3 regions of the Embleya sp. NPDC050493 genome follow, and region 2 is predicted to be linked to each of the others. Evidence: riboswitches for the same ligand, from Rfam matches in the RefSeq annotation. Region 2 holds a riboswitch; each other region holds the start of a gene.
What was found. Region 2 has a riboswitch for cyclic di-AMP ahead of ACIBM5_RS28455 (NlpC/P60 family protein). Riboswitches for the same ligand answer to the same signal wherever they lie in the genome.
Positions count from the first base shown of each region.

Region 1 (2,257 bases), on a different contig from region 2:
ATCGCCTTCACCGGGGTGCCGGTGGAGGCCACGAAGTCCTGGCCGGTGTGGCTGCCGCTGGACCACATCTTGCCGCCGACGCCGAACGCGGTGCCCAGCGAGCCGCTCACCGGGGCGACGTAGCCGGACGCGTTGACCGCGGTGCTGCCGGCCTTGGCGGAGGACGCCTTGGCGGCGACCGGGGCCTTCTCCTTGACCGTGGTCTTCGGCGCGACCTTCACCGACGCCGAGGGCTTGGTCTCGGCGACGGTCTCGGTCTTGGGCGCGGCCTTCGGCGCGACCTCGACCTTGGCGGCGGCGGTGGCGGTGGCGGCGGACGCCTTGGCCTTGCCGGACAGCGAGAGCTTCTGGCCGACCTGGATGAGGTTGGGGTTGCCACCGATCACGGAGCGGTTGTCGGCGTACAGCTTGTGCCAACCACCGGCGATGTCCTTGTCGGCGGCGATCTTGGACAGGGTGTCACCCTTGACCACGGAGTACGAGGTGGTGGTCGACGCGGGCTTCGCGGCGGCCGGGACGACCTCGATCTTCGGGGCGGGGGCGGTCGCCGGCTTGGACTCGACCGGCTTCTCGGCGACCTTGGGGGCGACCTTGATCGAGGTCTTGGCCGAGCCGGAGGACTTGGTGGTCGGCGAGACGGCGGGCTTGGCGCCGCCCTTGGTCAGACCCGCCGGGCCGGAGGTGTTCGGCCAGGCGCCGGGGCCCTGCACGGCCAGGACCTTCTCGGCGATGGCGATCTGCTGGTCCTTGGTGGCCAGGTCGGCGCGCGGGGCGTACTGCTGACCGCCGAACTCGTTCCAGGTGCTCTGGGTGAACTGCAGGCCACCGTAGAAACCGTTGCCGGTGTTGATGTGCCAGTTGCCCGAGCTCTCGCCCATGGCGACCTTGTCCCAGGTGGAGACCGAGGCGGCGTTGGCGGTTGCGATACCGGTGATCAGCGGGGCGGCGACGATGGCGCCGGCCATGCCGAGGGTCAGCGCGAGACGCGTCTTCTTGGGCATGCGGGCAGGGGTGATGAACGACTGCACGAAGATTTTTCCTTCTCCCACGCCTACGAAGTGAGCTGTCGGATTCGGGCTGGAGAGTCTCGCCCGGCCGTGTTCGACCCTCGAATGAGAGGGACGGGCACGGCTTCACCCCAAGCCGTCCGCATGGGCGTCTGTGTCACAGACGCCCGGGACGGCATTCCACTTGGTTCCCCCGCTCCTGCCTTTCGGGTTTCGTACCGTGGCCTCGCTCCGGCGGCAGGATTCGGCGAACCGGGAGACCATTTCGCCGAGCACCGGACCGGTGTGGCGAAGCACCAAGCTACGCACACCCCCGGCGCGGAACCAAACATCACGATTCGCCGAAACCGAAGAATCGGGTCTTAAGGGTGGAATAACGGGACTTAAAGTCCCGATCTCCGTACGCATTGTGCCCGAAATGCTCACTCAATGTTTACCGGTGAATCGCAGAGGGTGAGAATCCGGGAAACTCGGTTCACGGTGTGTGCGAGCTCCTGACGAACGGTATGCACGATGTGACGTGCGTCATGCGTCGGCAAAGTATTGTCCGAATTACCCCTATATGGCCGGTGATTCTTTGGGCCGAGCCTGGTGCCTGCCGTGTCTGCCGTCCCTGCCGCATCGGGCCGGCGGCGGGAGCTGGTACGGCGCACGCGGCTCCCCCTATGAAGTTGCGTGCGCCGCATCGGGCCCCGGCTCCCCTGGCCTCAGCCCGCCATCGGGTCGCCGGCCGCGGGGGTCGGCGGCGCGTGGAACGCGGTGAGGAACTCGGCGAGGTGCATCGCGCGCACCCGCGACCCGCGCCGACGCAGGCCGGTGCGCAGTTGGCGCAGGCAGCCGGGGTTGACCGCGATCACGACCTCGGCGCCGGTCGCCTCGATCGCGTCGAGCTTGCGGTCGAGGATGCGTCGGGACGCGGCCGGCCGCAGCAGGGCGTACGTGCCGGCCGCGCCGCAACATTCGGCGGCGCCCGGGGTCTCCACGAAGTCGGCCACTCGCGCGAGCAACGCCCGCGGCTCGCGCCAGACGCTCAGGCCGTTGCGCAGGTGGCACGAGTCCTGGAGGGTGACCTTGATCCGGTGCCCGGCCGGCGCATGCGCGGTGAGCGTGGCCGGGTCGATCGCCTCGGACAGTTCGGCGACCCGATCACGGCCGATGACGTCGGCCAGGTGCGCGGCGCAGCCGCCGGAGGTGGTGACGATCCGGCCGGGCAGCCGCTCGCCCAACCGGCGGGCGAGCGCGCGTCCCTT
Region 1 is NZ_JBITHP010000003.1:493,425-495,681, forward strand. It holds gene ACIBM5_RS08950 (transglycosylase family protein) at 1-1,001, opposite strand, end outside; cyclic di-AMP (ydaO/yuaA leader) riboswitch at 1,034-1,267, opposite strand; gene ACIBM5_RS08955 ((Fe-S)-binding protein) at 1,715-2,257, opposite strand, start outside.
Region 1: another riboswitch for cyclic di-AMP. It lies ahead of ACIBM5_RS08950 (transglycosylase family protein); the one in region 2 lies ahead of ACIBM5_RS28455 (NlpC/P60 family protein).

Region 2 (2,257 bases):
CAGGTCCACATGACCGCGATGGCGATGTTCGCCACGGTCAGCAGTCCGATCGCGACGAGCACCTTGGAGGACACCCGGTCCGCGGCGCGGTTGCCCCAGACCAGCAGCAGGATGGCCAGCAGAATGACCAGCTTGGTGCCGATCTTGGCGTTGTCCACGTCCTCGTCCAGACCCGCCTGGACCACGCCGACCAGGGCCAGGCCGGTGACCAGCATGGTCAGCGCGCCGTGCGTCATCGCGGGCACGATCCGCCCGTCGCCGGTGCGCAGCGCGGACATCTGGGTGAGGAAGCCGCCGAGCAGGGACGCGATACCCACGATGTGCAGGACCAGCAGGATCTGCCGCAGAACGTCCACGTCGTACAACTCCTCGTCGACCGTCGCGCGGCACCGGGAAGCCGCGATTGTTGCCCGGCAGCCTAGCCGGCACGGGTCGATTACTCTCCGGCGGGCTATAAGCGATCAACAGTCGCCAAACCGGTCCAAGATCGACTTTCGGGAATCCAGGCGCCTTATCCCTTGATACACGGAGAAGGAAACGGCGAGATTGGTAAAGGTTTGGCAATGCGAAGGTTGGTGGTGATGATCGTGATACTTCTGTGACTAGTGTTCTGCGACAGGCGATCGGCTCGACGTCGGCCACCCGGTCGACACGATCGCCACCGCCGAATTCGGGGACGCATTTCGGTGACAGTGGGTGACCACAGTCATCGTGATGGGAAGCCGGAACCGGGGACCCTCGCAGTCCCTGGGGTGAATCGGTGCCTCGGCACCGTAGGGCGCCTTCTTCCGCCCGAACCCGTCAGCTAACCCGGTAGGCGGCCGAGGAAGGAGACTCGCCACCAGTGGCGTCCCAACGTCGACCCGGGCAGCACCGCAAGCCCAAGCCGCGCACCGCCGTGCGTACCGCAGCGACCGTGGTCACGGCCGCCGCGACGATGACCGGCGTGATGACCTTTGCCGGCACCGCGAGCGCGGATCCCGCGCAGTCGTTCCAGCAGACCAAGGAACGCGTCAACCGGCTGCACAGTGACGTGATCAAGGCCACCGACGCCGCCAACGGCGTCGAGGAGCAGATCACCAAGCAGCAGGGCACCGCGAACCAGACGCAGGCCCGGATCACCGAGGAACAAACCGCGCTGAACGCTCTGCGTGATCAGATCGGTGTCCTGGCGGCGAACCAGTACCGCAGCGGCGGTCTGCCGCCGTCATTGTCGCTGGCGCTCAGCGGCGACCCCGAGGGCTTCCTGCAGAAGTCGCAGATGATGTCCCAGCTCGACGGTCAGCAGGCCGCCAAGCTGAAGCAGATCGCGGCGCAGGCCCGGGTTCTCCAGCAGGACCGCACCGAGGCCTCCTCGCAGCTGGCCGAGCTGGAGAAGCTGCGGACCGAGCTGAACAAGAACAAGACCGAGATCCAGGCCAAGCTCGCCGAGGCCCAGCGGCTGCTGAACACGCTCACCGAGCAGCAGAAGAAGGAAGTGCTCGACTCCGACGAGCACGTGGGCAATACGGGTAACCCGGGTAATGCGGGCAGCACGGACACGACGCGCGCCGGCAACGACCGCAGCTCGCGGGACAAGCCGGACACACCGCCGCCGGCGACCAATGTCCCCGTGTCCGGTCGGGCGGCGGCCGCGGTCGCGTTCGCGAAGGCCCAGATCGGCAAGCCGTACTCGCCCCGGGCCGTGGGCCCCGACTCCTACGACTGCTCCGGGCTGACCCAGGCGTCGTGGAAGGCCGCGAACGTCAGCCTGACCCGGACCACCTGGACCCAGGTCAACGACGGTCCGCGGATCTCCAAGGACGCGCTCCAGCCGGGCGACCTGGTGTTCTACTACCCGGACAACTCGCACGTGGGCATCTACGTCGGCGGCGGGCAGATCGTGCACGCCCCGCGGCCGGGCAAGAACGTGACCTACGCACCGGTGGGCTCGATGCCGTTCTACGCGGCGGTTCGACCCGGTTAGACCCGTCGGTCGCGCGTAGAGACCTCGCCGGCGCCCTCCCCCGGACCCGTTCCGGGGGAGGACGCCGGCGTTTTTCGTGCTCCGCGTGCGCCGGGGTCAGACCAGTCGCCGGTCGGTCGCCCAGCGGGTCAGCTCGTGCCGGTTGGACAACTGCAACTTGCGTAGTACGGCGGACACATGGGTCTCCACGGTCTTGACCGAGATGACCAGGCGCCGGGCGATCTCCTTGTACGCGTAGCCGCGTGCGATCAGCCGCAGCACCTCGCGCTCGCGCTGGGTGAGTCGATCCAG
Region 2 is NZ_JBITHP010000016.1:198,164-200,420, forward strand. It holds gene ACIBM5_RS28450 (hypothetical protein) at 1-356, opposite strand, end outside; cyclic di-AMP (ydaO/yuaA leader) riboswitch at 655-835, shown strand; gene ACIBM5_RS28455 (NlpC/P60 family protein) at 845-1,966, shown strand; gene ACIBM5_RS28460 (LuxR C-terminal-related transcriptional regulator) at 2,063-2,257, opposite strand, start outside.

Region 3 (2,257 bases), on a different contig from region 2:
GGGGCCTACGTCGTGACGCTGGATCAGATGGCGAGCTGGGTGCCCACGCCGATCACGTTCGGGTTGCCCCCGATGACGCCCGCGTTGGCGGCGTACAGGGCCTTGTAGCCACCCTTGACGCCGAGCTTGGCGGCGACCTCGGACAGCGTGTCACCGGCCTTGACGGTGTAGGTGCCGGAGCCCGACGCCTGCTTGGTCGCGGCCGACTTCGGCGCGTCCTGCTTCGGCTGCACCCGGACCTTCGGCGCGTTGCCGTCGGAGGTCTTCGGCGCGTTCTCGGTCACGGACTCGGCCTTGGGTGCGGCCTTCGGCTCGACCTTGCTCTTGGTCTTGCCGGTGGTCGACGAGTCGGCCGTGGCGGAGGCGTTGCCGCCCTTGCCCAGACCGGCCTTCTGCGAGCAGACCGGCCAGGCGCCCGGACCCTGGCTCGCCAGGACCCGCTCGGCGACCGCGATCTGCTGGTCCTTGGTCGCCTGCGCGGCGCTGGAGGCGTACTGGCTGCCGCCGAACGCGTTCCAGGTGCTCGGGGTGAACTGCAGACCGCCGGAGAAGCCGTTGCCCGTGTTGATGCTCCAGTTGCCGGTGCTCTCACACTGCGCGACCGCGTCCCACGTGGACGAGGACGCGGCGTTCGCGCTGCCCGCCATGCCCACGAGGGGGAGGACGAGACCCGCACCGGCGGCGACGGCGATGCCGGCGCGACGGCCACGAGAGAGCGAGCGAACGGGAGCGGTGATGGCACGGAAGGTCATTGATTACCTCGTCGGGCGCCTGCGAAGTTAGCTGTCGGGTTCGGACGATTGGCCCGGCCTCGCCTGGAACAGGCATGGCTTCACCCCAGACATCGACATGGCCGATGCCGGCACTTACTCGGTTCCCCCGCTCCTGCCGCCAGTCGATATCGACTGCATCCCTCGGGCGGCGGCAGGATTCGGCGTACCGCCCGGGGAGTCCGCTTGTGCGAACAACCACGAAGCTACGCACCGCTCCGCCGGGTTGGCAAACATTTCGGGTGATTTGTGAGGTCCCCCATAGGGAGGAATAACACTGATTTGCCCGATTTGTCGCCATCCCTGCAGGTCACGGTGCCGGCGTCGACGGTGCGCGGCCGCGTGGTCACCCGTGCTTCAGCGACGAGCTATTCCGTCGCGGGCAGCTCCACAGGTACGACTACCCGTTCCTCGTCCCAGAGGAACGTCGCACCGCCGGTCGCGAAATTGGCGACATCGGCCACCGTGGCCCGCCCCTCCGGCGAATCCAGGGTCGCCTCGATACCCGCGCGAGACGGCGCGTACAGGCCGACCACCAGGTAATAGGGCGGCTGCGCGCCGGACGGGTCCGGTTCGCATTTGCCGATGGTCCAGCCGGTGAGCCCGGGCATGGTGCGGGCGAGCGGCACGTGCTTCTCCCAGTAATAGGCGTCGAACGCCGCCGGGTCCTCGGGGTGGCCATACAGCACGGTCAGCTTGTACACGCCGACTCCTCACGGTCGTGTGGTGGATGTGCGTCCTGCCGTTGGTGCCTGTGCGTCCGGCGTGTGGTGCCCGGATGGGTCCGGCGCGGTGCGCTACCGAAGGGCGATGTTCTTGAACGCCCGCGCCTGGTCGGTGATGGCCACCTCGGTGGGCAGCCGTTCCATGCTGGAGGCGCCGAAGAAGCCCACCACGCCGGTGGTGTGGGCCAGCACGTACGCGGCGTCCTCGGGTTCGGCGATCGGCCCGCCGTGGCACAGCACCAGCACGTCGGGGTTCACCTCCGCCGCCGCGTCGCGCATCTGCTGCACCCGCTCCACCGCCTGGTCGAGCGTGACCGCGGTGGTCGCGCCGATGCTGCCCTTGGTGGTCAGGCCCAGGTGCGGGACCAGGATGTCGGCGCCCGCCGCGGCCATCGCGCGGGCCTGCTCGGGGTCGAAGACGTAGGGGGCGGTGAGCAGACCGCGCTCGGCGGCCAGCCGGATCATCTCCACCTCCAGCTCGTAGCCCATCCCGGTCTCCTCCAGGTTCTGCCGGAAGACGCCGTCGAACAGGCCGACCGTGGGGAAGTTCTGCACACCGGCGAAGCCCATCGCGGCGAGCTGGTCCAGGAAGTGCGGCATGATCCGGAACGGATCGGTGCCGCACACGCCCGCCAGGACCGGGGTGCCCTGGACCACCGGCAGCACCTCGCCCGCCATCTCGACCACGATCGCGTTGGCGTCGCCGTAGGGCAGCAGTCCGGCGAGCGAACCCCGACCGGCCATCCGGTAGCGGCCCGAGTT
Region 3 is NZ_JBITHP010000006.1:371,396-373,652, reverse strand. It holds gene ACIBM5_RS15780 (transglycosylase family protein) at 24-752, opposite strand; cyclic di-AMP (ydaO/yuaA leader) riboswitch at 753-944, opposite strand; gene ACIBM5_RS15775 (EthD family reductase) at 1,139-1,474, opposite strand; gene ACIBM5_RS15770 (phosphoenolpyruvate hydrolase family protein) at 1,568-2,257, opposite strand, start outside.
Region 3: another riboswitch for cyclic di-AMP. It lies ahead of ACIBM5_RS15780 (transglycosylase family protein); the one in region 2 lies ahead of ACIBM5_RS28455 (NlpC/P60 family protein).